DNA from 4 places in the Pantoea sp. SYBGC1 genome. Region 1 is predicted to be linked to each of the others. Evidence: predicted binding sites of a transcription regulator. Region 1 holds the regulator's gene; each other region holds the start of a gene.
What was found. The regulator PurR, encoded in region 1, represses purine synthesis genes. The targets are predictions, from matches to a motif close to CANGCAAACGTTTGCNTG.

Region 1 (7,663 bases):
AAAGCGCAGTGCCAGCATCAGCCAGACGTTGTCGGCCCACAGCATGGCCAGACAGCTCAGGGCAAATATTGAGAGGCCCGCCAGTAAAACCGGTTTGCGGCCAATTCGGTCAGAGAGGAGTCCCCAGCCCACCTGCGCACAGGCAAAGCCCGCCAGAAACAGGCTCAGGCTGGCGCTGATAACACCCGGAGCGGTGGCAAAATCACGCTGCATATCGCTGAATGCGGGCAGATACATATCCGTGGCGAGAAAGCCGAGCATGCTCAGCAGCGCCAGATAGGGCAGAAATCCTTTAGATGACATCACTATTTTTCTCATTCGGCAGGGAAACGCGGAGGAGTGTAAAAGGGTGCAGTCAGCTTTGTGAAACGCTAATATTTGCAGAGTGCTGTTAAATTTTTTGAAGGCAAAAATATGTGGTCTGAATATGCGCTTGAGGTGGCGGACGCCGTCGCCCGCACCGGCAGTTTCAGCGCGGCAGCGCAGGAGCTGCACCGCGTGCCTTCTGCTATCAGCTATACCATCAGGCAGCTGGAGAGCTGGCTGGCCGTGGAGCTGTTTGAACGCCAGCATCGGGAAGTGGTTCTGACGCCAGCCGGCGAGCATTTTGTGCGTGAAGGCCGCTCTGTTATCAAAAAAATGCTGGCGACGCGACGGCAGTGTCAGCAGCTGGCCAACGGCTGGCGCGGCCAGCTCACTATTGCCGTTGATTGTATCGTCAAGCCGCAGCGCACGCGCCAGCTGGTGAAAGATTTCTATCGCCACTTTCCCGATATGGAGCTGATCATCAGCTATGAAGTGTTTAACGGCGTATGGGATGCGCTGGCTGATGGCCGGGTTGACGTAGCCATTGGTGCCACGCAGGCGATCCCGGTTGGCGGACGCTTTGCTTTTCAGGATATGGGCGCCCTTAACTGGCGCTGCGTGGTCAGTCCGGATCACCCACTGGCGCAGAGCGCGCATCCTGACGAAGAGGCGCTGCGCGCCTGGCCGTCGCTGGTGCTGGAAGATACGTCGCGCGCGCTACCGCGCCGTATGACGTGGACGCTGGATAATCAGCGCCGGCTGGTGGTGCCGGAGTGGGAAACCGGAATCGACTGCCTGCAGGCTGGCCTGTGCGTAGGGATGATCCCGGGACACCTGGCGCGGCCGCTACTGGATAGCGGCGCGCTGGTGGAGCTGATATTGCCGCAGCCTTTTCCGGAGAGTCCCTGCTGCGTCAGCTGGGCCGGGCAGCGGGCGTCGCCGGCGCTGGCCTGGCTGCTGGAATACCTGGGAGATGCTGAGACGCTAAATCATGAGTGGCTCAGCGAGCGCCGCGCTTAGCGGCGATAGTCGCGAAACGGACCATCCCCGACCGAGCGACGCTCAATCAGGCTGGGCTGAACTTCAATCGTTTGCGGCTCTTCGCGTTTACTGGTAATGCGGTCCAGCAGCATCTCCAGCGCTTTTTCACCCAGCTGAGCTTTGGGCTGATGCACTGTCGTCAGCGCCGGCGTAAAGTAGCGGGCGTTGCGCACATTGTCATAGCCGATCACCGAAATATCCTGCGGAACGCGCAGGCCCATCTCATCGGCGGCGCAGATCGCGCCCATTGCCATGATGTCGCCGCCGCAGAACACAGCGGTAGGACGCTGCTTCTGGCTCAGGATCTGCTGCATCGCCTGATAACCCGACTCAGGTTCAAAATCGCCCTGCACGATCCACTCCGCACGCACCGCGATCCCCGCCTCTTGCATCGCCTGCAGGAAGCCGGCGTGCCGTCCGCCGCCGGTATTGCGCTCCAGCTGGCCCGGGATAGCGCCAATATCGCGATGACCGCGCTCGATCAGGTAACGACCGGCCAGGTAGCCGCCCTGAAAGGCATTATCCTGCACGGTATCGGTAAAATCACCGCGGGAAGCGCCCCAGTCCATGACCACCATCGGAATATTGCGATTCTCTTCCAGCATCTGAAGCAGATCGTCCGGATACTCAGAGCACATCACCAGCAGGCCATCTACCCGCTTTTGCGCCATCATCGACAGATAGGCGCGCTGCTTTTGCAGGTCATTGTGCGCGTTGCCCAGAATCAGCGTGTAGCCCTGAGCGAAGCAGTGATTTTCAATTGCTTCGATGATTTCAGCAAAGTAGGGGGCTTCACTGGACGTTGCCAGCAACCCCAGTGTTTTAGTGTGATTAACCTTCAGGCTGCGCGCCACGGCGCTGGGAGAATAGTGCAGCGCTTTAATCGCCTCCCACACGGCATTACGCGTCTCTTCAGCGACAAAGCGCGTTTTATTGATGACGTGCGAAACCGTGGTCGTTGATACGCCAGCGCGTTTTGCCACATCTTTAATTGTTGCCATGAAAATGGACCTCTTAAACCTATCGCAACTTTATGATAAGTATAGTGTTAAACGTTTGCGTCTGCGCAGGGTTTTCTGCCTCATTCCAGCGTAAAAATGGCTGATTCAGGGCGAGTAATTAACCGCAACAGATAATGACAGCAGCGTGCGCAAAAGGTGTTGCGCAACGAAAGGCGGCGATTCTAGCAAGGCAAGGGGCATAAAACGAGATTTTTACCTGCGGTCAGATGAAAATATTTAGAGTCCGACAACTGGCGTGTAGTCAGGCCGGGACGCGCGCGGCATGTTGCGCAACTGCTAACGAATGGTTTTAGGCGTCATCATGCGGCGTGCGCCAACATAGTGCTTCTGCCAGTAATCTTCACCCAGCGCGCTGATCTGGATATCTTTGCCGGTACGCGGCGACTGAATAAATTTGCCGTTACCCAGATAAACGCCAACATGATCGGCTGTGCCGCGATTATTGATGCGGAAAAACACCAGATCGCCTTTCTCCAGCATTTCGCGCTTGATGGGAGCGGCATCGCGCAGATGATACATTTCATTGGCCGTGCGCGGCAGCTTGAAACGGACCAGATCTTTATAGGCGTACCAGACCAGGCCACTGCAGTCGAATCCGGTAAGCGGAGAGGTGCCACCCCACTGATAAGGTTTGCCCAGCTGGCCCATAAGTTTAGTCATGGCGGTTTCACGCGCCTTCTGATAGCGCAGGCGGTGGGATTTGCTGAGCCTGATACCGGTCAGCGCATCATTACTCTCTTCCGCTGCCGCTGTTTTCCGGCTGGTACGCTGATGACCATATTTTTTGCTGGCAGAGAGGGCGGGCGCTTTTTTACGGGCGGTACGGGAAGTCACAGGCGGTTCTGCGTGCAGGCTTTTTTTCGATTTAACTTTTTGTACGGGCGTGACGCGTGTTTTTTTAGCCGAGGTTTTAACCGGACGTCGTTTGCGGCGTTCATCGTCGCGCGCACTCTTTTTCTCCGCTTTCTGCAGGCTGGCGTTAACCGGCTTGTGCGGTGAAGCAGCGGCCACGTTAAAAAACAGCTGAGCAAAAGCCAGTATGAAAAGCGTAATCAGTAAACGCATAGTCCGGTTACAGGTTCGGCAGGCTGCAGAAGCAGACCGCGGCAATATTAGAAAATTCTGATCAGCGATCAGCGCCGGATTGATTCTAATCCACTTTTTTTACAAAAGGTAAGGTCTTTTTTATTAAATCCATCAACACAAGGGCTGTGCAGCAAAAATGAGCGGTTTCAGGCGGTTAACGCAGCATATTTATTGCTAATCGTGTATTAATACACACTTCGTCATACGCCCGTGGCGGCAAACTTAACAAACATGGCGATTCATGCCGCAACGAGGCAAATTCCCGATTTCAGTCGCGGGATGAAGTCGCTACAATAAACAAACACGAAGTGAAGAATTAAGGAAGGCAAAAATGAGTACTGTTGAAAAAATTCAGCGCCAGATCGCAGAAAACCCGATCCTGCTGTATATGAAAGGATCGCCAAAACTGCCAAGCTGCGGCTTCTCAGCTCAGGCTGTTCAGGCGCTCTCTGCCTGTGGCGAACGCTTCGCGTATGTCGATATCCTGCAGAATCCTGATATCCGTGCTGAACTGCCAAAATACGCTAACTGGCCAACCTTCCCGCAGCTGTGGGTGGATGGTGAGCTGGTCGGCGGCTGCGATATCATCGTTGAAATGTTCCAGCGCGGTGAACTTCAGCCGCTGATCAAAGAAACCGCTGAGAAGCACAAAGAAGCGGAATAAATCAAAAGGCCGGCGCAGCGCCGGCCTTTTTTATTCTCTTACTCTGCCGCGCTTTCGCCTGCGGCTTCGCTCTCTGCTTCAGCGTCATTCAGCGCCAGCGGCCAGCCACCTAAACGCTTCCAGCGGTTTACCAGCTCGCAAAACAGCATTGCCGTCTGCTCTGTATCATAGAGCGCCGAGTGCGCCTGCGTGCTGTCAAAATCGATACCTGCCGCCTTGCACGCTTTCGCCAGCACCGTCTGTCCCAGTACCAGCCCGCTCAGCGCTGCCGTATCAAAGGTGGCAAACGGATGGAAGGGGTTGCGCTTCAGGCTGGCACGCTCAGCCGCCGCCGTGACAAAGCTGTGATCAAAGTTGGCATTATGCGCCACGATAATCGCCCGGTTGCAGCCGCTCTCTTTGAGCCCTTTGCGCACCTGTTTAAAGATGGCGTGCAGCGCTTCATATTCGCTCACTGCGCCGCGCAGCGGGTTTGCAGGATCGATACCGGTAAACGCCAGCGCTTCAGGATGAAGAAGGGCACCTGCAAAGGGTTCGATGTGGAAATGCAGGGTTTCGTCACGCTGCAGCCAGCCATCCTCATCCATTTTCAGGGTCGTGGCGGCAATCTCCAGCAGTGCATCAGTCTGCGCATTAAAACCGGCGGTTTCAACATCAATAACTACCGGATAAAAGCCGCGAAAGCGTTGGTTAAGGGCGTTCTGGGCGTTCGATTCAGACATCAGGATCTCATAGCAGTGAAAAGGGCAGCGCGCATTATGGCAAAAAAGGCGGGAGGGTGCAGCAGATGAGAAAAACCAGCCCGCAAATTTGCGGGCTGGCGTCAGGCATCAGTTACCAAGACCATTGCCGGCATGCTTGTTTTCAATCAGCTCAATTTTATAGCCATCGGGATCTTCAACAAACGCAATAATCGTGCTGCCACCTTTAACCGGGCCCGCCTCACGGGTGACGTTGCCGCCCGCGCTGCGGATGCGCTCGCAGGTGGCGGCGACATCGTCCACGCCCAGCGCGATGTGACCATAGGCGTTACCGAGGTCATATTTTTCCGTACCCCAGTTATAGGTCAGCTCAATGACCGCACCTTCGCTCTCTTCGGTGTAGCCAACAAATGCCAGAGTATATTTATATTCTGCATTTTCACTCTGACGCAGCACGCGCATACCCAGTACGCGGGTATAGAAGTCAATTGAGCGTTGCAGATCGCCAACGCGTAACATGGTGTGAAGTAAACGCATAACATCCTCTTTTTTAACATGGTCAGATTTTGACGCAGAAACAGTACAAGTATAGCGGGTGACGGGGCTGCCGCATCGTTATGCGGCAGCTGCCGGTTACAGCGTCGGGTAGTCGATGTAACCTTCCGCACCGCCGCCGTAGAAACTCTCCGGGCGCTGCGGGTTAAGCGGAGCATCCTGCTGCAGGCGGGCAACCAGGTCCGGGTTGGCAATAAAGTCGCGGCCAAACGCCACGGCATCAATCAGGCCGCGCGCGATCAAATCATCCGCTTTTTCCACGCTGTAGGCACCGGCACCGATGATCACACCGGGGAAAGCCGCGCGGACTTTTTCGCGGAACGCATCAGTGTAAGGTTTGCCACCCGCCCAGTCTGGCTCAGAAAGGTGCAGATAGGCCAGGCCGCGTTTGCCCAGTTCACTGATATACCAGAGCGCAGCTTCCTCTTCATCCGGGCCATTTTCCAGGTTCTGGAACGCCCCGACAGGTGAAACGCGGATCCCGACGCGATCGGCAGACCAGTTGGCGATCGCGGCATCCACCACTTCCAGCGCAAAGCGGCCGCGCTTTTCAATCGAGCCGCCATACTCATCGTCCCGCTTGTTTGAGTCAGGCGACAGGAACTGGTGCATCAGATAGCCGTGCGCTGAGTGCAGCTCAAGCAGGTCAAAGCCAGCCTCGCGGGCATTGGCTGCAGCCTGGCCGAAATCCTGCACAATCTGTTTAATTTCATCGACGGTCAGTTCGCGCGGCACGGAGGTCTCTTCGCGATACACGCTGCCGTCAGCGGCGCGCAGCGAGGTACGGGTACCGGCTGGCAGGGCAGACGGCGCAACCGGTGCATTGCCCTCGGGCTGCACGCTGTAATGCGAAATGCGGCCGGTATGCCACAGCTGAACCGCAACGTGGCCCTGAGCAGCGTGAATACCTTCGTTGATCATCTTCCAGGCATCAATCTGCTGCTGCGTATGCAGGCCCGGTGCGCCCGCATAGCCTTTAGCCTGAAAAGAGACCTGCGTCGCTTCAGTAATGATCAGGCCCGCTCCGGCACGCTGCTGGTAGTACTCAGCCATCATCGGCGTGGGAACATCACCCGGCTCAATGCTGCGCAGCCGCGTCAGCGGTGCCATAAATACGCGGTTAGGAACGGTAACTGCACCCACTTTCAGCGGGGAAAATAGCTGTTTGCTCGCCATAGTAATTCCTCTATTAGACCGGTCGTCTATAAACATCTGTTTTAAAAATGCGGGCCGTTAAGCCACTGTTCGATAGTGCTGAGTGCCAGATTAATTGGATCGGGCTCGCGGGAAATTTTACTCTGCAGGCTGGCGCCCAGCCAGAGCAGGTAGCAACGCTGCGCAAGCTGCACCGGAGTCTGATTAAATAGCAGCGGCTGTTCAGCCGCAGCCTCGGTCAGGCAGTGTGCGTAAGCGGCAATAATGGCGCTGGCGCCGCGCTGCAGCGCATCGCGCATCGGCTCTGAGAGATCGCATACCTCAGCCGACAGCTTGACGCCCAGGCAGCCCATAATAAGCCCCTGCTCAGTAAACAGCTGCTGGCCTGAACGAAAATGCGCCAGCAGCCGCTGACGCGCGGGCAGGGATGGCAGGGTCAGCTGCTGATTGATCTGCTGCAGATAATTGACGAAATAGCGCTCCAGCAGCGCGACGCCAAACGCCTCTTTAGAGCGGAAATAGTAATAGAAGGACCCTTTTGGCACGGCCGCCAGCGTGAGCACTTCGTTGAGTCCCATTCCGGTAAAGCCGCGCTGCAGACAAACCTGCTCGCCGGTAGCGAGCAGGTGTTCACGGGTTTCATTACGTTGCACACTTTTATTCATGAGCAGAAGCCTAGTAGACCAGTCGGTCTAATGCAAGCGTCAGCTTTTCTGCTGGCACGATTTGATCATATCCAGCTGCGGCTGATAAACCTGTGTCCGGATATCGAACAGGCCCAGCAGCGTATGAAACAGGTTATCCTGGGAGACCGGCTGCGTTGCGGCCTGCTGCCGCAGACAGGTTTCATCCAGATGAAACGCGCTGGCATAGCCGGGTGAAAACCACATCAGCAGCGGAATGTGCGTCTGCTGTGACGGGGCAAGCATCCAGGGCGCACCGTGCAGGTACATACCGTGTTCGCCCAGCGACTCGCCGTGATCCGAAAGATAGACCAGCGCCACGTTAAAGCGGTCGCTCAGCGCTTTCAGCTTGTCGATAGTCTGGCTCAGCATGCTGTCGGTATAAAGCAGGGTATTGTCGTAGGTGTTGACCAGCGCCTGCGGATCGCAATCCTGAATCTGATTACTGTC
Region 2 (7,663 bases), on a different contig from region 1:
TCGTCGGGGAGATCCTGTGTCAGCTATCGATTATTCCGAACGCCAGCTGCTGCGTCAGCATATCCGCCATCTGCGCCGGCATCTGACGCCTGAACAGCAGAGTGAAGCGGCCGAACAGCTGGCTGAGCACGCGATTAACCTGGCGCCTGTCTCAGCCGCGCAAAACATTGCGCTGTTTCTCTCCACCGACGGTGAAATCAATACCCGCCCGCTGATCGCCCGTCTCTGGCAGCAAAAAAAAGCGGTTTATCTGCCGGTACTGCATCCGTTTGCGCCAGGCAACCTGCTGTTTTTGCGTTACACCCCTGAGACACAGCTGGTCATGAATAAGCTGCGCATTCCGGAGCCGCCGCTGGATATTACGCAGATAGCGACGCTGGATCGGCTGGATGTCATGCTGGTTCCGCTGGTGGCGTTTGATGAGAGTGGACAACGGCTGGGGATGGGCGGCGGCTTTTACGATCGCACGCTGCAGAACTGGCAGCGCCACGGCTGTCTGCCGATTGGCATTGCCCACGACTGCCAGCGCGTTGAGGCGCTGCCGGCAGCCGCATGGGACATCCCGCTACCCGCCGTGCTGACGCCGGCAAAGCTGTGGCAGTGGGATGCTTCGTTCTGACGGGCATATGCCCGTCACCAGTCAGTAAAGCAGGCGGGCGCGCATGGTGCCCGGGATGGCGCGCATGAGCTGCAGCGCTTTATCCGCCACATCTTTTTCCGCATCGATATCAATTACCACGTAACCAAGCTGTGGCGAGGTCTGCAGGAACTGCGCCGCGATATTGATATTCTGCTCAGCGAAAATCTGGTTGATGGCAGTAAGAATGCCCGGACGGTTTTCGTGAATGTGCAGCAGACGGCTGGCGCTGGCACCGTGCATCGGCAGTGACACTTCCGGAAAATTAACCGCAGAGAGCGTCGAGCCGTTGTCGGAGTATTTTGCCAGCTTGCCCGAAACTTCCAGACCAATATTTTCCTGCGCTTCCTGCGTTGAACCGCCAATGTGCGGCGTCAGAATAACGTTATCAAACTCGCACAGCGGTGAATTAAACGGATCGCTGTTGGTTGCCGGTTCGGTCGGGAAGACGTCAATAGCTGCACCCGACAGATGTTTGCTGGAGAGCGCATGGCACAGCGCCGGAATATCGATAACGGTGCCGCGCGCGGCGTTAATCAGCAGCGCACCTGGCTTCATCAGCGCCAGCTCTTCTGCGCCAATCATGTTCTGGGTTGAAGCGGTCTCCGGCACATGCAGGCTGACCACATCACTCATATTGAGCAGATCCGACAGGTGGCGCACCTGCGTGGCATTCCCCAGCGGCAGCTTGTTTTCAATATCGTAAAAGAAAACGTGCATTCCCAAGCCTTCAGCCAGCACGCCGAGCTGCATGCCGATGTGACCATAACCAATGATACCCAGCTTTTTGCCGCGCGCTTCATAGGAGCCGGTTGCTACTTTGTTCCAGATACCGCGATGCGCTTTGGCGTTAGCTTCCGGAATGCCGCGCAGCATCAGCAGCATCTCGCCAATCACCAGCTCAGCAACGGAGCGGGTGTTAGAGAAAGGGGCGTTAAAGACCGGAATACCGCGCCGGGCAGCGGCGTTGAGATCGACCTGATTAGTGCCGATACAGAAGCAGCCTACCGCGACCAGTTTTTCTGCGGCGGCGAAGATCTCTTCCGTGAGCTGGGTGCGGGAGCGAATACCGATAAAGTGCGCATCACGGACAGAGGCTTTCAGCGACTCCGCATCCAGCGCCCCTTTGTGAAACTCAATGTTGGTATAGCCTGCCGCGCGCAGATTCTCCAGCGCGCTCTGATGCACGCCCTCCACCAGCAGAAATTTAATTTTGTCTTTATCCAGTGATACCTTTGCCATTTCCCGACCCTATTCAGAATTCAACGTGGAGTGCCATAAGATTACCTTCTGCCAAAATAACAAATTCTGGCAATGCGGCAATACAAACGATTGCGACCACGGCAGCACGCCCCGGCTTTCAGGCAGCACAAATCCATACAAAATCGCAGGAAGCCAGGAGCAGAAAGCAGGAATCGGCTCTCCATGCTCTGTTTGTGACATAAGTCACCAAATTCAGGCTGATAAAGAAAAGCAGAATTAGCCGGGGGAAAAACGGCGCGTCAGGCGCGCCGGAGAGATCATTTGAGAATGGTTTTGACGCCATCCGGTGTACCAATCAGCGCGACATCAGCGCCGCGCGTGGCAAACAGGCCGACCGTGACCACGCCCGCCAGCGCGTTGATGTTTTTTTCCATCGCGACAGGATCGAGGATCTGCAGATTGTGCACGTCGAGAATGATATTGCCATTATCGGTCACCACCTGCTGCCGATACTCCGGCTGGCCACCAAGCTTAACCAGCTCGCGCGCGACATAAGCACGCGCCATCGGGATCACCTCAACCGGAAGCGGGAAACGGCCAAGGATATCAACTTCTTTAGACGCATCCGCGATACAGATAAACTTCCGTGCGACCGCCGCCACAATTTTCTCGCGCGTCAGCGCCGCGCCACCGCCCTTGATCATCTGCATATGCGGATTGATCTCATCGGCACCATCGACATAGACCGCGATATCGTCCACGTCGTTAAGATCGAAAACCGGTATGCCCAGCGATTTCAGCTTCAGGGTGGAGGCTTCAGAGCTGGAGACCGCCCCCTCAATCTGGTGCTTCATGGTGGCCAGCGCGTCGATAAAATGCGCGGCCGTTGAGCCGGTGCCTACGCCAACAATGGTGCCTGGCTGCACATACTGCAGCGCCGCCCACCCTACCGCTTTTTTCAGTTCATCCTGGGTCATGGTATGTTTAAAACCTGTGCGACATCAAAGTGCGCGTAGTATAAAACAACGCGCTGTAAAAGTGCGCGGCTCACGCACCACCGATTTTTACCTTTGGAAGCCAGTCCGCAAAAATGCACCCGCCGCACAGCGCGGCCATTTTGTGGCATAGTACTTTCCACCCTGAACGAGAGAGAACAATAATGAAACGCCCGGATTACCGTACGCTTCAGGCGCTGGATGCAGTGATTCGCGAGCGCGGCTTTGAACGCGCCGCACAGAAGCTTTGTATTACCCAGTCAGCCGTATCGCAGCGTATCAAACAGCTGGAAAACCTGTTTGGGCAGCCGCTGCTGGTGCGCACCGTTCCGCCCCGCCCGACTGAGCAGGGGCAGAAGCTGCTGGCGCTACTGCACCAGGTTGAGCTGCTGGAAGAGGAGTGGCTGGGTGACGATCAGAGCGGAACCACGCCGCTGCTGCTCTCGCTGGCGGTGAACGCCGACAGTCTTGCTACCTGGCTGCTGCCGGCGCTGAAAGATGTGCTGGCGGACTCCCCGGTGCGGCTGAATCTGCAGGTAGAAGATGAAACGCGTACGCAGGAACGTCTGCGCCGCGGCGAAGTGGTGGGCGCCGTGAGTATCCAGCCGCAGCCGCTGCCGAGCTGCCTGGTCGATCAGCTGGGAGCGCTCGACTATCTGTTTTGCGCCTCACCCGATTTTGCCGCCCGCTATTTTCCCAACGGCGTGACGCGATCTGCTTTGCTGAAGGCGCCGGCGGTGGCGTTTGACCATCTGGATGATATGCATCAGGCGTTTTTGCAGCAGAATTTTGATCTGTCACCGGGCAGCGTACCCTGCCATATCGTTAACTCGTCAGAGGCGTTTGTGCAGCTGGCGCGGCAGGGATCGGTCTGCTGTATGATCCCGCATCTGCAGATTGAGCGCGAACTGGCGCAGGGTGAGCTGGTGGATCTGACGCCGGGACTCTATCAGCGCCGGATGCTCTACTGGCACCGCTTTGCGCCCGAGAGTCGCCTGATGCGCAGCGTCACCGACGCGCTGATTGCTCACGGGCATCGGGTGCTGCGTCAGGATGAGGTCACGGTCTGAGCATAGCGCAGCGGCAGATGCCGCTGCGGCTGTCAGCTATCAGGGCGTCGCGGCGTTCGGTTTGATTTCAAACACCACATCGACCTGATCGTCAAAGTGAATACTCTGCTGTTCGTACGTCTGCTGCGCGGTGGTATCCGCTGGCGCGGCAGCAGCTTTATACATGCGCGCCATCGGCATCGGCTGATAGTTGGCTACGTGATAGCGAACGCTGTAGACCGGGCCCAGCTTCGCGTTAAAGCCTTCTGCCAGCGCGCTGGCCTGCTGCGTCGCGTTAGCAATCGCGGCTTTACGCGCCTGCTCTTTATAGCTTTCTGCGTCTGCCACACCCAGCTCAACGGTGCGGATTTCGTTCAGGCCCGACTTCAGTGCGCCATCCAGCAGATCGTTCAGCTTGTCCAGCTGACGCAGCGTCACTTCCACCTGGCGTACCGCGCGGTAGCCTTTCAGTACCGACTTACCCTCTTTGGTGTAGTCATATTCTGGCTGGGTGCTCAGGTTAGCCGCATCGATATCTTTCTTTTCGATACCGCTCTTTTGCAGAAAATCAAAATATTGCGCCACGCGCGCGTCAGCCTGTTTTTTAGCATCGGCAGCTTCTTTGGAGGCGACGCTGACCATAATTGAGAGCGTCGCCATATCGGGACGCGCATCAACGCTCGCCTGGCCGGAAGTGACCACGTGCGGTCCCTCAGGCACTTCTCCGGCCTGTACTATGCCCGACAGTGCGCCAGTGCTCATTGCGGCGACCAGCGCCAGTGCTTTCAGTTTCACAAACTCCTCCTTGGAAATCGGGTTACCGGCTGCCACTATGGCGAAACCGCTATCGCTTTACTATGCGTGATGCTCTGAGTTTACGCAGACAGAAAAGTTCGTTCGCGCTGCGTTTTAACCTGCTGCCGGCTGCAAACTTATCACTACAGGGTTGCTAAAAACAGCATTGTGCGTTTCGCTTGATGGATACTCTCTGTTTCCAGGAACCCTGCCCATGGCGCACGATCCCTCAAGCCCTGGCGCGCCTGCTGCTGGCGTGCGCGTCGGGCGCACGCGTTTTCTGATGCTGGCGCTGGTGTTTGTGAACATCATTATCAACTATATGGATCGCGCTAATCTGGCCGTGGCAGCGCCCGCGCTGAGCGCTGAGTTACAGCTCACTCCGCTGCAGATGGGGCTGATTTTTTCTGCGTTTGGCTGGATCTACGCCGCACTGCAGATCCCGGGGGGCTGGCTGATTGATCGACTCGGTGCGCGTATGGTGTATGCCGTGGCGATGATCGGCTGGTCGCTAATCACCCTGCTGCACGTCTGCGCCAGCAGCGTGGCGGCGCTGGTCGGGCTGCGGCTTGGCGTCGGCGCATTTGAAGCGCCGGTAATGCCGGCGAATAACCGTATTATTTCAGGCTGGTTTCCTCTGCATGAGCGTGCCAGCGCCATTGGCATTTACTCCTCGGCGCAGTTCGCAGGTCTCGCCTGCGTTACGCCGCTGCTGTTTCATATTGAAGCGGCATTTGGCTGGCGCGGGCTGTTCGCTATCACCGGGCTGACCGGCATTCTGTGGGCGGGCGTCTGGTTTGCGCTCTATCGCGAGCCTGGCGAACATAAACGGGTATCAGCCGCAGAGCGCGCCTGGCTGCTGGAGAACGGCGCGCTGCCCGACAGCGCATCGGCCGGGCGCACACCGCTACGCCTGAGTGACGTGCAGCAGATGCTGTGCAACCGCAGACTGCTGGGCATCTGTCTGGGCCAGTTTTCTATTTCCGCCACGTTCTGGTTTTTTCTGACGTGGTTTCCGACCTATCTGGTCCGGTACCGGCATATGGATTTCATTAAAAGCGGCTATGTCGCCTCGCTGCCTTATCTGGCGGCGTTTTGTGGCGTACTGCTGGCGGGATTTATCTCCGATTATCTGCTGCGGCGCGGCGTTTCAGCCAGCGTAGCGCGCAAGCTGCCGATACTGCTCGGGCTGACGATGACCCTGTTTATCCTCGGAGCCAACTATACGGATAACACCACGCTGATCGTGTTATTTATGTCGCTGGCTTTTTTTGGCAACGGGCTGGCAACCATTACCTGGGTTTTTGTCACCACGCTGGCACCGCGTCATCTGGTCGGGCTGGCAGGCGGCATGTTTAACTTTACTGGTGCCCTCTCCGCAATCGTGGTGCCAATTGCGATTGGCGCGCTGATCGACGGCAGTGATTTTGCTCCGGCGCTGGTGTTTATCGCCGCCCTGGCGCTGGTGGGGATCGGCAGTTATCTGTTTATCGTTGGCCGCCCCGACGAGATTACTGCTCCCCGGTGATCTTCTGCGCCAGCGCTTTCAGCTGCGCCACCCGCTGCGCCAGATGTTCATCATCCCGCTGCCAGATTTTAGCGAACGCCAGCGCCGCGCGATTATGATTGATCGGCAGTGCCATACCAATCTCACCATCATCACGCTGCCAGATGAGATGATCGCTCTGGCGTTTGCGCGCCAGCAGAGGCGCCATCTGCGTCCACTGCGCTGCGGCAAAACGCGGCTGCAGCTGCACATCAGGCTCTGCGGCCAGCAGCGCTATGCCAATCACCGACTGCCACGCCGGCAGCATGCGAAATCCGGCCAGCGCCTGACTGGTACGGGTGCGTTCACCGGGCTCTGAGTGCCAGATATAGATGACCTGATCTTCCCACAGCACGCCCAGCGCCACCACGATATCGGGCGGTGCATAGAGCTCCAGCTGCGGCAGCGCCTGCGCAAACAGCGAGGAACCCCGAATCGCCTGCGCCGCCAGCGCGTGAACCCCCGGCCCTGGCAGGTAGCGACGCTGCTCATCCTGAACGGTGAGGCCGATCGACGCCATGGTCATCAGCAGACGGTTAACGCGCGTGCTGTTCATTCCCATCTGACGCGCCAGCTCACGCCCGCCAATGGCTCTGTCGCTGGAGACCAGATACTGCAGGCAGCGGATACCGTCAATCAGGCTCTGGTTAGGTTGAGAAGACATCGGTCACCTCCGGGCGCTAAAAACTCAATCTTAGCAGCCTCGTCGCGTCAATAATGCCCCCTGCGCGTTTTACTTTTTAATCCGTCAGCGCCTGATGCGCCAGCTGGAAAGCGATAAGCCACATGACGCTGCCGACCAGCAGGTTGATGATGCGCTGCGCGCGCGCGGTGCGCAGCCGGGGCGACAGCCAGGCCGCCAGCAGCGCCAGACCATAAAACCAGATTACAGAGGCGCTGACGGTGCCCAGCGCGAACCATCGGCGGGCATCGGCTGAGGGCAGCTGACCGCCGAGGCTGCCGAGCACCACAAACGTATCCAGATAAACATGCGGATTGAGCCAGGTCACCGCCAGCATCATGGCGATAATGCGCCAGCGTCCCTGTTTCAGCGTGCTGTCCTGCTCCAGCGCAATACCGCCGCGCCATGCGCTGCGTAACGCTCCCCAGCCATACCAGAGCAGAAACGCAACGCCTGCCCAGGTGATCAGCGTCAGCAGCAGCGGTGACTGATGCAGCAGCGCGCTGCCGCCAAATATGCCGCCGCAGATCAGCGCAATGTCGCTCAGGGTACAGAGCGTGGCGGTCATCAGATGATAGTGGCGCTTGATGCCCTGATTCATAACAAAGGCGTTTTGCGGGCCCAGCGGCAGGATCAGTGCAGCGCCCAGCGCCAGCCCCTGCAGATAAATTGATAACACGTTGAATAACCTGAAAAGAGAAGAGGATGGGCGCAGTATATCGGCCGGAGGGTATTAGCGGAAATTGAAAGATTTAA
Region 3 (7,663 bases), on a different contig from region 1:
GTCCTGCCGCCGTCAACCGAAGAGCTGGATCGCCGTCTGCGCGGCCGTGGTCAGGATAGCGAAGCGGTTATCGCCCGCCGCATGGCGCAGGCCGTGGCGGAAATGAGCCACTATGCTGAATACGATTACCTGATTGTTAATGATGATTTCGATCTGGCGCTGTCCGATCTGAAAACCATTATTCGCGCAGAACGTCTGCGTATGGGACGCCAGAAAGCGCGTCATGATGCTTTAATCAGCAAACTATTGGCAGTCTGAATTCAGTTTCAGTATTATGCCCAGTCATTTCTTCATCATCTGTGGAGTAGCACACCTATGGCACGCGTAACCGTTCAGGACGCAGTAGAGAAAATTGGTAACCGTTTTGACCTGGTGTTGGTCGCTGCACGTCGTGCACGTCAGATGCAGGTAGGCGGCAAAGACCCGCTGGTTCCGGAAGAGAACGATAAAGCCACCGTTATCGCCCTGCGCGAAATCGAAGAAGGCCTGATCACCAACCAGATTCTGGATGTGCGTGATCGTCAGGAACAGCAAGAGCAGGAAGCCGCTGAGTTGCAAGCCGTTACCGCTATCGCTGAAGGTCGTCGTTAACCGCACTCTGCAGGTCAACCTTGTATCTGTTTGAAAGCCTCAATCAGCTGATTGAAAAATACTTGCCTGAGGAGCAAATCAAGCGCCTCAAGCAAGCCTACCTTGTCGCACGTGATGCTCACGAGGGACAGACTCGCTCCAGCGGTGAGCCCTACATCACTCATCCTGTTGCCGTGGCCTGCATTCTGGCCGAGATGAAACTCGACCATGAAACGCTGATGGCCGCGCTGCTTCATGATGTGATCGAAGATACACCTGCCACCTACCAGGACATGGAACAGCTGTTTGGCAAGAGCGTGGCTGAACTGGTGGAAGGCGTATCCAAGCTCGACAAGCTGAAGTTCCGCGACAAGAAAGAAGCGCAGGCTGAAAACTTCCGCAAAATGATCATGGCGATGGTGCAGGATATCCGCGTCATTCTGATCAAGCTGGCTGACCGTACGCATAATATGCGCACGCTGGGCGCCCTGCGTCCGGATAAAAAACGCCGCATTGCGCTGGAGACGCTGGAGATTTACAGCCCGCTGGCGCACCGTCTTGGTATTCATCATCTGAAAACAGAGCTGGAAGAGCTGGGATTTGAAGCGCTCTACCCTAATCGTTTTCGGGTGATCAAAGAGGTGGTAAAAGCGGCGCGCGGTAATCGTAAAGAGATGATTCAGAAGATCCTGTCAGAAATTGACGGGCGTCTGCTGGAGGCGGGCATTCCCTGCCGCGTCAGCGGACGTGAAAAGCATCTTTACTCGATCTACCGCAAAATGCACCTCAAAGAGCAGCGTTTTCACTCGATCATGGATATCTACGCATTCCGCGTGGTGGTGAAAGATCTCGATACCTGCTATCGCGTGCTGGGTCAGATGCACAGCCTGTATAAACCGCGTCCCGGCCGCGTCAAAGATTATATCGCTATCCCCAAAGCCAACGGCTATCAATCCCTGCACACGTCCATGATTGGCCCGCACGGCGTGCCGGTTGAAGTGCAGATCCGTACCGAAGATATGGATCAGATGGCAGAGATGGGGGTGGCAGCCCACTGGGCCTATAAAGAAGCGGGCGAAAGCGGCACGACCGCACAAATCCGCGCTCAGCGATGGCTGCAGAGCCTGCTGGAGCTGCAGCAAAGCGCCGGCAGCTCGTTTGAATTTATCGAAAGTGTTAAATCCGATCTGTTCCCGGATGAAATCTACGTATTTACGCCGGAAGGCCGCATCGTTGAGCTGCCTGCGGGTGCGACGCCGGTCGATTTCGCCTACGCGGTACATACCGACATTGGCCACGCCTGCGTGGGTGCACGCGTCGATCGTCAGCCCTATCCGCTGTCACAGCCGCTCACCAGCGGACAGACAATCGAGATTATCACCGCGCCTGGCGCACGCCCGAACGCTGCCTGGCTCAACTTTGTGGTCAGCTCAAAAGCGCGCGCCAAGATCCGTCAGCTGCTGAAAAACCTCAAGCGTGAAGATTCCGTTAACCTCGGGCGTCGTCTGCTGAGCCATGCGCTGGGCGGCAGTAAAAAGCTGGCTGAGATACCGGCAGAAAACGTGCAGCTGGAGCTGGAGCGTATGAAGCTCGCCAGCATGGACGATCTGCTGGCTGAAATTGGTCTGGGCAACGCCATGAGCGTGGTCGTGGCGAAAAACCTGCTGCAGTCCGCTGCGGATGCGGCGCAGAGCAGCAAGCGCAGCAAAAAACTGCCGATCAAAGGCGCGGATGGCGTACTGATCACTTTCGCCAAGTGCTGCCGTCCTATTCCCGGCGACCCGATTGTCGCACACGTCAGCCCTGGTAAGGGTCTGGTCGTGCACCATGAATCGTGCCGTAATATCCGTGGCTACCAGAAAGAGCCCGAGAAGTTTATGGCGGTAGAGTGGGATAAGGTAACCGATCAGGAATTCGTGGCGGAGATTAAGGTGGATATGTTTAACCACCAGGGTGCGCTGGCGAACCTGACCGCCGCCATTAACACGGCGGGATCGAATATTCAGAGCCTGAATACCGAAGAGCGCGATGGCCGCGTCTACAGCGCCTTTATCCGTCTGACTGCTAACGACCGCGTCCATCTGGCAAACATCATGCGCAAAATTCGCGTGATGCCAGATGTGATTAAAGTCCACCGTAACCGTAATTAATGCATGAATGCTCAACGTTTTGCCCGAATTCAGGAAATGCTGGCGCTGCGTCAGCACGATCTCACCGTCTGCATGGAGCAGGTGCACAAGCCGCACAATGTCTCTGCGGTGATCCGCACGGCAGACGCAGTGGGCATTCATGAGGTTCACGCCGTCTGGCCCAGCGTGCGGATGCGCACGATGGTTTCGGCCTCCGCAGGCAGCAACAGCTGGGTAAAAGTTAAAACCCATACGCATATTACGGAAGCGGTACGCCATCTGAAAGATCGCGGCATGCAGGTGCTCGCCACCCACCTTTCAGACAAGGCGGTCGACTTTCGCGCTATCGATTACACCCGCCCGACCTGCATTCTGATGGGTCAGGAAAAAACCGGCATCACCGCCGACGCGCTGGCGCTGGCTGACCAGGATATTATTATTCCGATGGTAGGTATGGTGCAGTCGCTAAATGTCTCTGTGGCCTCGGCGCTGATTCTGTATGAAGCGCAGCGCCAGCGACAGAATGCCGGCATGTATCAGCGTAAGCACAGCCTGCTGGATGAAGAAGAGCAGCAGCGTCTGCTGTTTGAAGGCGGCTATCCGGTTCTCGCCCGCGTGGCGAAGCAGAAAGGCCTGCCCTATCCGCAGATCAACATGCAGGGCGGTATCGATGCTGATGCCAGCTGGTGGTCCGCCATGCAAGCCACGGGTCGGAAATGAAAGGCCGGCTGCTGGATGCCATACCGCTCAGTACCCTGACCGGCGTCGGCGCCAGCCAGGCCGCTAAGCTGGCCAGACTCGGCCTGTTTACTATCCAGGATCTGCTGCTGCATCTGCCCCTGCGCTACGAAGATCGCACCCAGCTCTACAAAATTAACGATCTGCTGCCTGGTATCTGGGCCACCATCGAAGGCGAGGTGCTGAACAGCGAAGTCACCTTTGGTCGCCGCCGCATGCTGGTATGCCAGATTGGCGACGGCAGCGGGATTGCCACTCTGCGCTTTTTTAACTTTACCGCCGGCATGAAAAACAGCCTGGCGCCCGGCCGCCGCGTCACCGCTTATGGTGAAATCAAGCGCGGACAGCGCGGCGCCGAAATTATCCATCCTGAATACCGCGTTCAGGGTGAGCAGGGCGGCGTTGAGCTGCAGGAAACCCTGACGCCGGTCTATCCCACCACGGAAGGAATACGTCAGGCCACGCTGCGCAATCTTACCGACCAGGCGCTGACTCTCCTGGAGAGCTGTGCCATCGCTGAGCTGCTGCCGTCAGAGCTGAGCGGCGGGCTGATCAGCCTGCCTGATGCGCTGCGCACGCTGCACCGGCCGCCGCCCGATCTCCGGCTCAGCGAGCTGGAAACCGGCCGCCATCCGGCACAGAAACGATTAATTCTTGAAGAGCTGCTGGCGCATAATCTCAGCATGCTGGCCGTGCGCGCGGGCGCACAGCGTCATCATGCGCTGCCGCTGCCACCCTGCCATACGCTGGTGGACAAGCTGCTGGCCGCGCTGCCTTTCTCTCCGACCGGCGCACAGCAGCGCGTGGTAAAGGAGATTGAGCGCGATCTGGCTAATGACTATCCGATGCTGCGCCTGGTACAGGGCGATGTTGGCTCCGGTAAAACGCTGGTGGCGGCTCTGGCAGCGCTTAACGTCATTGCCCACGGCAAACAGGTGGCGCTGATGGCACCGACTGAACTGCTGGCCGAGCAGCACGCTGCAAATTTCCGTCAGTGGTTTGCGCCGCTCGGCATCGAGATTGGCTGGCTCGCCGGCAAGCAGAAAGGCAAAGCGCGCGAAGCGCAGCAGGCGGCGATCGCCAGCGGTCAGGTGGCGATGGTGGTGGGCACGCACGCGCTGTTTCAGGAGCAGGTGAAGTTTAGCGGCATGGCGCTGGTGATTATTGATGAGCAGCACCGCTTTGGTGTGCATCAGCGGCTGGCGCTGTGGGAAAAAGGCGAAGAGCAGGGTTTTCATCCGCATCAGCTCATTATGACCGCGACACCCATTCCGCGCACACTGGCGATGACCGCCTACGCCGATCTCGACACCTCGACTATTGATGAGCTGCCGCCGGGCCGCACGCCGGTCACAACGGTTGCCATTCCGGACACGCGCCGCAGCGAGATTATTGAACGCGTAAAAAGCGCCTGTCTGGAGGGACGTCAGGCCTACTGGGTCTGCACCCTGATTGATGAATCGGACGTGCTGGAAGCGCAGGCCGCGGAAGCGACCTGGCAGGAGCTGAGCGTGGCACTACCCGATCTGCGTACCGGCCTGGTGCACGGTCGTATGAAGCCTGCTGAGAAGCAGGCGGTAATGGCCGCGTTCAAAGCGAACGAGATCCAGCTGCTTATCGCCACTACCGTTATTGAGGTGGGCGTGGATGTCCCTAACGCCAGCCTGATGATCATCGAAAACCCGGAACGGCTTGGCCTGGCACAGCTGCATCAGCTGCGCGGGCGCGTCGGACGCGGCGCTGTCGCCTCACACTGCGTGCTGCTTTATAAAGCCCCGCTGAGCAAAACGGCTCAGCGTCGCCTGCAGGTACTGCGCGACAGCAACGACGGCTTTGTGATTGCGCAGCACGATCTGGAAATTCGCGGTCCCGGCGAGCTGCTGGGCACGCGGCAGACCGGCAACGCTGAATTCAGGGTCGCTGACCTGCTGCGCGATCAGGCCATGATCCCCGAAGTGCAGCACGTAGCGCGTCATATCCATCAATATTACCCCGAACAGGCACAGGCGCTGATTGAGCGCTGGCTGCCGGAAACTGAACGCTACAGCCACGCCTAGAGGCCGGTTCCAGGCGCGCCCTGCTCGCCCGCTGAAAAATTGTCCAGCCGGTCATCAGCCGCAGCGATGCAAACGATTGCTTTCAGCGGGCAACCGTTTAAAATCGCCACTTTGCTGTTACTGAGAGCCTGTCATGTCTGTTAATCGTGCCGAACCCCTTTCGCCCGCCAGTGCGTCTGCCACGACAAAAAGCGAACTGATTTATCGTCTTGAGGATCGCCCGCCGCTGCCGCAGACGCTATTTGCCGCCTGTCAGCACCTGCTGGCGATGTTTGTCGCCGTGATCACCCCGGCGCTGCTGATCTGCCAGGCGCTGGGGCTGCCGGCACAGGATACGCAGCACATCATCAGTATGTCGCTGTTTGCCTCCGGCGTGGCGTCGCTGCTGCAGATTAAAACCTGGGGACCGGTGGGCTCAGGGCTGCTGTCGATTCAGGGCACCAGCTTTAACTTTGTCACGCCGCTGATTATGGGCGGTATGGCGCTGAAGAATGGTGGCGCGGATGTGCCCACCATGATGGCAGCGCTGTTTGGCACGCTGATGGTCGCCTCCTGTACCGAAATGCTGCTGTCGCGCGTGCTGCATCTTGCACGCCGGATTATTACGCCGCTGGTGTCGGGCATCGTGGTGATGATTATCGGTCTCTCGCTGATTCAGGTCGGGCTGACCTCAATTGGCGGCGGCTTTGCTGCTATGAACGATCACAGCTTTGGCGCGCCTGAAAATCTGCTGCTGGCAGGTGCCGTGCTGCTGGTGATTATTCTGCTTAACCGTCAGCGCAATCCCTATCTGCGTGTGGCATCGCTGGTGATCGCGATGGCGGTGGGTTATGCACTGGCGTGGGGACTGGATATGCTGCCGGAGAGCGCGGCACCGGTAGAGCAGCCGCTGCTGGCTGTGCCTTCACCGCTCTATTACGGGCTGGGTTTTGACTGGAATCTGCTGATCCCGCTGATGCTGGTCTTTATGGTTACTTCGCTGGAGACCATCGGTGATATCACCGCCACCTCTGACGTTTCAGAACAGCCGGTCAGCGGCCCGCTCTATATGAAGCGTCTGAAAGGAGGCGTGCTGGCAAACGGCCTGAACTCCTGCGTCTCTGCCCTGTTTAACACCTTTCCCAACTCCTGTTTTGGTCAGAACAACGGTGTGATCCAGCTGACCGGCGTGGCCAGCCGCTATGTAGGCTTTGTGGTGGCGCTGATGCTGGTGGTTCTCGGGCTGTTTCCGGCGGTCAGCGGCTTTGTTCAGCATATTCCGGAACCGGTGCTGGGCGGTGCCACTATCGTAATGTTCGGCACCATCGCCGCTTCCGGCGTGCGCATTGTCTCCCGCGAGCCGCTTAATCGCCGCGCTATCATGATTATTGCGCTATCGCTGGCGGTCGGACTCGGTGTCTCTCAGCAGCCGCTGATCCTGCAGTTTGCGCCAGAATGGCTGAAAACGCTGCTCTCTTCCGGTATTGCTGCCGGCGGTATTACCGCGATCGTGCTTAATCTTATTTTCCCGCAGGAAAAATAGCGCAGCAGGCAGGCGTCCGCCTGCCTGCTATTTATCCGCATTTTTCGCCAGACGGTTGAGCTGTAACAGTAATTCAGGCATAACAACCACTGACCGGACAACGATCGCGATGGATGAATGCAATGAAATTCCTGGGCAAGTTTTTCCTTACTCTATTACTGCTGATTCTGCTGCTGCTGGTGATCGGTTATGTACTGGTGCAGACACAGTGGGGCGCCGGCTGGTTTAGCCGCTGGGTAAGTGATAAAACTGCGTGGCATCTCTCCGTCAGTAAAATTGAGCACAACTTCTCTTCCCCTTCACATATCGTGCTGGATAATTTCAGTTTTGGTCACGATGGCCAGCCTGCGGTTGTCGTGGCTAAACGCATCGATCTTGGCCTGGCGATGGTGCAGTTCAGCGACTGGCTTCATTTTGACAGTATTGAAATTCATGAAGGGGAGATCAATCTCGCCAATCAGACGCCATCCACCATGCTACCCGTTCAGGCCAACCGCCTGCAGCTGCGAAATGTGCGTCTCGAAAGCCCGCGCACGACGCTGCCGCTCTCTGCCCGCGGCGTCAATGGCGGTATCGTTCCATGGAAGCCTGTGCCTGCCGATATGCTGGGCAGTGACGCGCAGTTTCAGATAAGCGCTGCGCAGCTG
Region 4 (7,663 bases), on a different contig from region 1:
GGGCGCTGGCAGCAGTTCCGGATTGATAACCCGTGGCCTGATGTCACCTGGCGTAGCCTGTGGCAGAAAATCTGGTATGAAAATTATCCGCACGCCGACTGGGTGTGGCAATCCACCGCTGCCGGTGACAGCTATCAGGCGAAGTTCAGCCTGGTTCCGCTGGTTATCGGTACCCTCAAGGCCGCCGCGCTGGCGCTGCTGTTTGCCACGCCGCTGGCGCTGGCTGCCGCTATCTACACCGCCTGGTTTATGTCGCCGGGACTGCGGCGCTGGGTTAAGCCCGGCATTGAGATGATGGGCGCGTTGCCGAGCGTGGTGATCGGCCTGATTGCCGGTATCTGGATGGCGCCGCATATCAGCCATGCGCTGGCGGGCGTGCTGCTGCTGCCGGGGATCCTGGCCGCTACGCTACTGCTGTGCGGCGTGCTGAGCCCGCGTCTGCCGGCGCGCTGGCGGCGTCCGGGCGTCGAGGTGCTGTTGCTTCTGCCGCTGCTGCTGCTGGTCACGCTGCTGACGCTATGGCTGGCAGCCCGGCTCTGGCCGGACGGCGGTGAACAGCTTATCCACTACGAACAGCGCAATCTGCTGGTTGCCGCAGTGGCAATGGGGTTTGCGCTGGTGCCGCTGATATTTACCCTGGCAGAAGATGCGCTGTTCAGCGTGCCGGGGGCGCTCGGACAGGGATCGCTGGCGCTGGGCGCCACGCCGTGGCAGACCCTGACGCGGGTCGTGCTGCCCGGCGCTTCTGCCGGAATTTTTGCCGCACTGATGATCGGTTTTGGCCGGGCGGTGGGCGAGACGATGATCGTGCTGATGGCCACCGGCAACACGCCGGTGAGCGAAGGCGGGCTGTTTGCCGGGCTGCGCGCGCTGTCAGCGAATATTGCGATAGAGATGCCGGAGGCGGCAGCGGGCAGTGCGCACTACCGCATCCTGTTTCTCAGCGCGCTGCTGCTGCTGCTGTTTACGCTGGTTATCAACACGGTAGCAGAAGTGATCCGCCAGCGGCTGCGCCGGCGTTATGGCCAGCATGAGGGACAGGGATGAAAAACGCACATCGTCAGAACGATCGCTGGCGCTGGCTGACGGCGGGTGCGGTGGCGGCCTGTTTACTGGCATTTACGCTGCTGATTGGCCTGCTTGGCTGGCAGGGCGTGCGCGCATTCTGGCCGCAGCCGGTGGATCGCTATCAGTTTCAGGCTCCCGGCGCGTCGCCGGTTACGCTGCTGGGCGAGACGCTGCAGGCAGAGCGGCAGAGTAGCGGATGGCGTTACCTGGTAAAAACCGGCAACCGCGATATTGCCGCCCCCGATTTCCGCGTCATTTACAGCGCCGGACCCGCGCTCGCGGAACAGCCGCGTGACGTGCTGGTGCTGCAACGGCGCAACGGCGGTAACGCGTACGGCTGGCTGGTGGCGCTGCGGGAAGACAACGAGACGCTCACCGCACACAACCGTGATGCGCTGCTGCAGCAGCGCCTGCAGCAGGTACAGGAGCTGCTGCGCCAGGCAGAGGATATTCGCCGTATCGATATGGCGCGGCTCAATGCGCAGCTGGAAAATCTGCAGCAGCAGGCGGATGAGCAGCAGCGCGAGCAGCGTTTTGGCCTGCAGCAGCAGTCAGAGTTTGATGCTAACAGCGCGGCGCTGCATCGTCGCTTCAGCGCGCTGGCTCAGCAGCTGGCGCATCTGCAGCAGGCGAGCCAGCGCGATACGCTGATCCTGCGCGACGCACAGGGTGCAGAACATACTATCCCGCTGGCGCAGATTGTTGCGGCCTGGTATCCCAATCACATGAGCCTGCCGCAAAAAACGCAGCACTTTTTGCGGCAGGTATGGCAGTTTGTCAGCGACTCACCGGCGGCTGGCGGCAGCGAGAGCGGCGCGTTTCCGGCTATCTTTGGCACGGTGCTGATGGTGGTACTGATGTCGGTCATCGTTATGCCGCTCGGCGTGGTGGCTGCCGTCTGGCTGCATGAGTATGCCGGACGTCACGCCCTGACGCGGCTGGTGCGTATCGCCGTGGTAAATCTCGCGGGCGTCCCCTCTATTGTTTATGGCGTATTTGGTCTCGGTTTTTTTGTCTGGCTGATCGGCGGCACGCTCGATCAGCTCTTCTTTTCCCGGGCGCTGCCGAACCCGACCTTTGGTACGCCGGGCCTGCTGTGGGCGTCGCTGACGCTGGCACTGCTGACGCTGCCGGTAGTGATTGTGGCGACAGAAGAGGGGTTGTCACGGATACCCGATACGCTGCGTCAGGGATCGCTGGCGCTGGGAGCAACGCAGGCGGAAACGCTGTGGCGGGTGGTACTGCCGCTGGCGGTGCCGGCGATGCTCACCGGACTGATTCTGGCGGTGGCGCGCGCAGCGGGAGAGACGGCGCCGCTGATGCTGGTCGGCGTGGTCAAAATGGTGCCGGAGCTGCCGGTAGACGCCGTATTCCCTTATCTGCATCTTGACCGCAAATTTATGCACCTCGGCTTTCAGATTTACGATCTGGCCTTTCAGAGCCCGAACATCGACGCCGACAGGCCGCTGGTTTATGCCACTGCGCTGCTGCTGGTCATGATTATTCTGTCGCTGAATCTGCTGGCGATGGTGCTGCGCCACCGGCTGCGCGAACGCTACCGGCTGATGACGCACTAACAAGGTTGAAATATGACGTCCACTGAAAACATTGCGCTAAGCGTAAACAAGCTATCGCTCTGGTACGGCGAGCGCCAGGCGCTGAACGCTATCGATCTGCAGATCCCGAAAAACCGCATTACGGCGCTGATTGGACCATCCGGCTGCGGAAAATCCACGCTGCTGCGCTGTTTTAACCGTATGAACGATATGATTAGCGGCTGCCGAACCGAAGGCGAAATCCTGCTTGATCGGCTGCCGGTAATGCAGGCAGGGCAGGATCTGCCTGCCCTGCGGCGGCGCATCGGCATGGTGTTCCAGCGCCCTAATCCGTTTCCCAAATCGATCTATGAGAATGTGGTGTATGGCCTGCGTCTGCAGGGGGTGCGCGACCGCCGGGTTTTAAATGAAGCGTGCGAACGCGCACTGCGCGCGGCGGCGCTCTGGGGAGAGGTGAAAGATCATCTGTCGCAGAACGCGCTGACGCTCTCCAGCGGTCAGCAGCAGCGGCTGGTGATCGCCCGGGCAATTGCCATTGAGCCGGAGGTGCTGCTGCTGGATGAGCCCACCTCCGCGCTCGACCCTATCTCAACGCTGGTCATTGAGGAGCTGATGACCACGCTGAAAGCGCATTTCACGCTGGTGCTGGTGACGCATAATATGCAGCAGGCGGCCCGCGTGTCGGATTACACCGCGTTTATGCATCAGGGACAGCTGATTGAGTTCGGCGAAACCGATCGGATTTTCACCGCACCCGGTGTACGCCGCACCGAAGAGTACATTACCGGCCGGTTTGGTTAACGCCGGTTACCGGGGCGTCATCGCGTTCTAACCCAGGGGCGCATGAATGCGCCCCCTACGGGGGGATGGGGATAAATGTAGGGGGCGCATTCATGCGCCCCGGGCCGCGGGATATCGTACGGGCGTCATCACATTTCGTACGTAAATTCACCCAGGGGCGCATCAATGCGCCCCCTACGGGGGGAGGGGGATAAATGTAGGGGGCGCATTCATGCGCCCCGGCTTGCGGGATATCGAACGGGCGTCATCACGTTTTGTACGCGAATTAACCCCGGGGCGCATTCATGCGCCCCGGGTTGCGGGCTATCGAACGGGCGCATTTATGCGCCTCAGGCACCCCTTACGGGGCGTACCCTTGTGCGGGCAGAGGCTGACCATCCAGCCATGCTTTTCCGTCGCGCATCACCAGCCGGCCATCGGTGAACCAGCTAATGGCCAGCGGATAGATGGCATGCTCCTGATGCTGCACGCGTGCCGTTATCTCTGCTTCATCATCACCGGAAAAAATCGGTACCCGCGCCTGAAGAACGACCGGACCGCCATCCAGCTCATCGGTGACAAAATGCACCGACGTGCCGTGCTCTTTATCGCCGTTCTCCAGCGCCTGGCGATGGGTATGCAGGCCAGGATATTTTGGCAGCAGGGAAGGGTGGATGTTCAGCAGGCGATCGTGATAGTGCGCAACAAAGGCGCTGCTGAGAATGCGCATATACCCTGCCAGCACTACCAGATCGGGCTCAAAGGCATCTATCTCCTGCATCAGCTGGCGATCAAAAGCTTCGCGATCGGGAAAGTCGCGGGGCGACAACGCCAGGCCCGGCACGCTCGCCTGCTGCGCGCGCGTCAGGCCATAAGCGCTCTCTTTATTACTGAAAACGGCAGCAACGCTGCCGTTGATCCGCCCGCTGGCGCAGGCGTCAAGGATGGACTGAAGATTGCTGCCGTTGCCGGAGATCAGTACAACCAGTTTTTTCATGAATTGATAACCACACGCTCTGCGGAATCAGACGCTTTAATAACACCGATTTTCCACGCCTGCTCACCGGCATCCTGCATCAGCTGGACCGCTTTGTCTGCTTCAGCCGGGCTGAGGGCAATCACCATGCCGACGCCGCAGTTAAAGGTGCGATACATCTCATGGCGGCTGACGTTACCCGCCTGCTGCAGCCAGCTGAACACCGCCGGCCACTGCCAGCTCTGCTCATCCAGTACCGCCTGCGTATTGTCAGGCAGCACGCGCGGAATGTTTTCCCAGAAGCCGCCGCCGGTAAGATGGGCAATGGCGTGCACATCAACCTGCTCAATCAGGCTCAGAATATTTTTTACATAGATGCGGGTCGGGGCCAGCAGGTGATCGGCCAGCGACTTACCTTCCAGCTGCTCGCGTTCCGGATCGGTGGCGCTGACTTCCAGAATCTTGCGCACCAGCGAATAGCCGTTGGAGTGCGGGCCGCTTGCCCCCAGGGCAATCAGAACGTCACCATCCTGAACTTTACTGCCGTCGATGATCTCCGATTTCTCCACCACGCCGACGCAGAAGCCGGCGACATCGTAATCTTCGCCGTGATACATGCCCGGCATTTCCGCCGTCTCTCCCCCTACCAGCGCACAGCCTGACTGCAGGCAGCCTTCGGCAATGCCGGTGATCACCGCAGAGGCGGTATCAACGTCCAGTTTGCCGGTAGCGTAGTAGTCGAGGAAGAACAGCGGCTCGGCGCCCTGTACCACCAGGTCGTTCACACACATCGCAACCAGATCGATGCCGATGCTGTCGTGACGCTTAAGATCCATCGCCAGGCGCAGTTTGGTACCGACGCCATCCGTTCCCGAAACCAGCACCGGCTCGCGATATTTCTGCGGCAGCGCACACAGCGCGCCAAAGCCGCCCAGCCCACCCATTACTTCCGGGCGGCGGGTTTTCTTTACTACGCCTTTAATACGGTCAACCAGATCGTTACCAGCATCAATATCAACACCGGCGTCTTTGTAGCTGAGAGAGGTTTTGTCGGTCACTGCGGAATCCCCACGCGATTGCGATTGGTGGCAAAAATTAAGCGCGGCAATTCTAACAGCGCAGGCAAACGTTTGCGAGTCTGATCTCACGCCCGATATTCGTTGTGTCAGATTTTCTTGATTCCGCTATTCTCAGGACAGGCAGCCATCCCCTTGCGCGATCCGCTGTGGCGCAAAAGCAAAAAGGCGGTATAATCCGGCGATTTTTTTTTAGCTCAACTCAATTCCGGGAGAACAATCATGAAAATCGTGGAAGTCAGACACCCGCTGGTTAAACACAAACTGGGCCTGATGCGTGAGCATGATATCAGCACCAAACGCTTTCGCGAGCTGGCCTCGGAAGTGGGCAGCCTGCTGACCTATGAAGCCACCGCCGATCTTGAAACCGAACGCGTAACGATTGAAGGCTGGAACGGCCCGGTTGATGTTGATCAAATCAAAGGTAAAAAAATTACCGTCGTCCCTATTCTGCGTGCCGGTCTTGGCATGATGGAAGGGGTACTGGAGCACGTGCCGAGCGCGCGTATCAGCGTGGTGGGTGTCTACCGCGATGAAGAGACGCTGGAGCCGGTGCCCTATTTCCAGAAGCTGGTCTCTAACATCGAAGAGCGCATGGCGCTGGTTGTCGATCCGATGCTGGCGACCGGTGGCTCAATGATTGCCACCATCGACCTGCTGAAAAAAGCGGGCTGCAGCAGCATCAAGGTGCTGGTACTGGTGGCGGCACCGGAAGGCATTGCCGCGCTGGAGAAAGCGCATCCGGACGTTGAGCTGTACACCGCGTCAGTCGATCAGGGGCTGAATGAGAAAGGCTATATCATTCCGGGTCTCGGCGATGCCGGCGATAAGATCTTCGGCACGAAGTAATGTTTACTCCGGGCTGTTTTGCTGGTCGCGTTGCCTTCGGGCAGTGCCCGAAACCGTTGCCTGCGCCGGCAGGCTTCGCGCTGGCCGTGAACCCATTGCCGCCAGCAACGCCCGGCCTGCAGCTGCAGGCAGAATATGCATTACCATTTTCAAAAAATAGTATTTGAGCAGCCGACCAGAGAGTCGGCTTTTTTTTAACAAAAAAACAGTAATTAACCGCCTGTCATACAGGAAGGGAAGGGGATACGATGACGAGACGTGCCATTGGGGTGAGCGAACGCCCGCCGCTGCTGCAAACCATTCCACTCAGCCTGCAGCATCTGTTTGCGATGTTTGGTGCCACGGTGCTGGTGCCGATCCTGTTTCACATTAACCCGGCGACCGTGCTGCTGTTTAACGGCGCAGGTACGCTGCTCTATCTGTTTATCTGCAAAGGTAAAATACCTGCTTATCTCGGCTCCAGCTTCGCCTTTATTTCACCGGTACTGCTGCTGCTGCCGCTGGGTTACGAAGTGGCGCTGGGCGGCTTTATCCTGTGTGGTCTGCTGTTCTGCATTGTGGCGCTGATTGTGAAAAAAGCGGGCACCGGCTGGCTGGATGTGATGTTTCCACCCGCCGCGATGGGCGCTATTGTCGCCGTGATCGGGCTGGAGCTGGCAGGCGTGGCGGCCAATATGGCGGGCCTGCTACCGGCAGAAGGTACGGCACCGGACAGCACCACCGTACTGATCTCCATGGTGACGCTGGCGGTCACGGTGTTCGGCTCCGTACTGTTTCGCGGTTTTCTTGCCATCATCCCGATTCTGATTGGTGTGCTGGTGGGTTATGCGCTCTCATCAATGCTGGGCATTGTTGACTGGCGCAGCGTGGAGAACGCGCCCTGGTTTGCGCTGCCAACCTTCTACACGCCGCGCTTTGAGTGGGCGGCCATGCTGACCATTCTGCCTGCCGCGCTGGTGGTGATTGCCGAACACGTCGGGCATCTGGTCGTGACGGCAAATATTGTGAAGAAAGATCTGATCCGCGATCCGGGGCTGCACCGCTCCATGTTCGCGAACGGCCTCTCAACCATGTTCTCCGGCTTTTTTGGATCAACGCCCAATACTACCTATGGTGAAAACATCGGTGTGATGGCGATCACCCGCGTTTACAGCACCTGGGTTATTGGCGGGGCGGCGATTTTTGCCATTCTGCTCTCCTGCGTGGGCAAGCTGGCGGCAGCGATTCAGGCGATTCCGGTGCCGGTGATGGGTGGCGTATCGCTGCTGCTGTATGGCGTGATCGGCGCTTCCGGTATTCGCGTGCTGATTGAATCAAAAGTGGACTACAACAAAGCGCAGAACCTGATCCTGACCTCG

Region 2: a site for PurR is predicted at 1,959-1,976, ahead of serA (phosphoglycerate dehydrogenase). Genes of this name have one in related genera too.
Region 3: a site for PurR is predicted at 5,560-5,577, ahead of AC2CF9_RS15600 (nucleobase:cation symporter-2 family protein). Genes of this name have one in related genera too.
Region 4: a site for PurR is predicted at 5,500-5,517, ahead of purM (phosphoribosylformylglycinamidine cyclo-ligase). Genes of this name have one in related genera too.

What each region holds. Positions count from the first base shown of each region.
Region 1 is NZ_JBXUNM010000001.1:343,315-350,977, forward strand. It holds gene punC (purine nucleoside transporter PunC) at 1-306, opposite strand, end outside; gene punR (DNA-binding transcriptional activator PunR) at 415-1,326, shown strand; gene purR (HTH-type transcriptional repressor PurR) at 1,323-2,348, opposite strand; gene AC2CF9_RS01670 (C40 family peptidase) at 2,646-3,434, opposite strand; gene AC2CF9_RS01675 (Grx4 family monothiol glutaredoxin) at 3,787-4,119, shown strand; gene rnt (ribonuclease T) at 4,158-4,841, opposite strand; gene gloA (lactoylglutathione lyase) at 4,950-5,357, opposite strand; gene nemA (alkene reductase) at 5,454-6,551, opposite strand; gene AC2CF9_RS01695 (TetR/AcrR family transcriptional regulator) at 6,593-7,195, opposite strand; gene eptA (phosphoethanolamine transferase EptA) at 7,235-7,663, opposite strand, start outside.
Region 2 is NZ_JBXUNM010000013.1:28,355-36,017, forward strand. It holds gene AC2CF9_RS16815 (5-formyltetrahydrofolate cyclo-ligase) at 17-619, shown strand; gene serA (phosphoglycerate dehydrogenase) at 641-1,879, opposite strand; gene rpiA (ribose-5-phosphate isomerase RpiA) at 2,158-2,817, opposite strand; gene AC2CF9_RS16830 (LysR family transcriptional regulator ArgP) at 3,000-3,905, shown strand; gene AC2CF9_RS16835 (oxidative stress defense protein) at 3,945-4,679, opposite strand; gene AC2CF9_RS16840 (MFS transporter) at 4,894-6,207, shown strand; gene AC2CF9_RS16845 (IclR family transcriptional regulator) at 6,191-6,889, opposite strand; gene argO (arginine exporter ArgO) at 6,966-7,586, opposite strand.
Region 3 is NZ_JBXUNM010000011.1:20,817-28,479, reverse strand. It holds gene gmk (guanylate kinase) at 1-258, shown strand, start outside; gene rpoZ (DNA-directed RNA polymerase subunit omega) at 316-591, shown strand; gene spoT (bifunctional GTP diphosphokinase/guanosine-3',5'-bis pyrophosphate 3'-pyrophosphohydrolase) at 612-2,720, shown strand; gene trmH (tRNA (guanosine(18)-2'-O)-methyltransferase TrmH) at 2,724-3,419, shown strand; gene recG (ATP-dependent DNA helicase RecG) at 3,416-5,494, shown strand; gene AC2CF9_RS15600 (nucleobase:cation symporter-2 family protein) at 5,628-7,016, shown strand; gene AC2CF9_RS15595 (AsmA family protein) at 7,139-7,663, shown strand, end outside.
Region 4 is NZ_JBXUNM010000008.1:123,377-131,039, forward strand. It holds gene AC2CF9_RS14065 (ABC transporter permease subunit) at 1-1,047, shown strand, start outside; gene pstA (phosphate ABC transporter permease PstA) at 1,044-2,645, shown strand; gene pstB (phosphate ABC transporter ATP-binding protein PstB) at 2,658-3,425, shown strand; gene purN (phosphoribosylglycinamide formyltransferase) at 3,766-4,401, opposite strand; gene purM (phosphoribosylformylglycinamidine cyclo-ligase) at 4,398-5,438, opposite strand; gene upp (uracil phosphoribosyltransferase) at 5,679-6,305, shown strand; gene uraA (uracil permease) at 6,554-7,663, shown strand, end outside.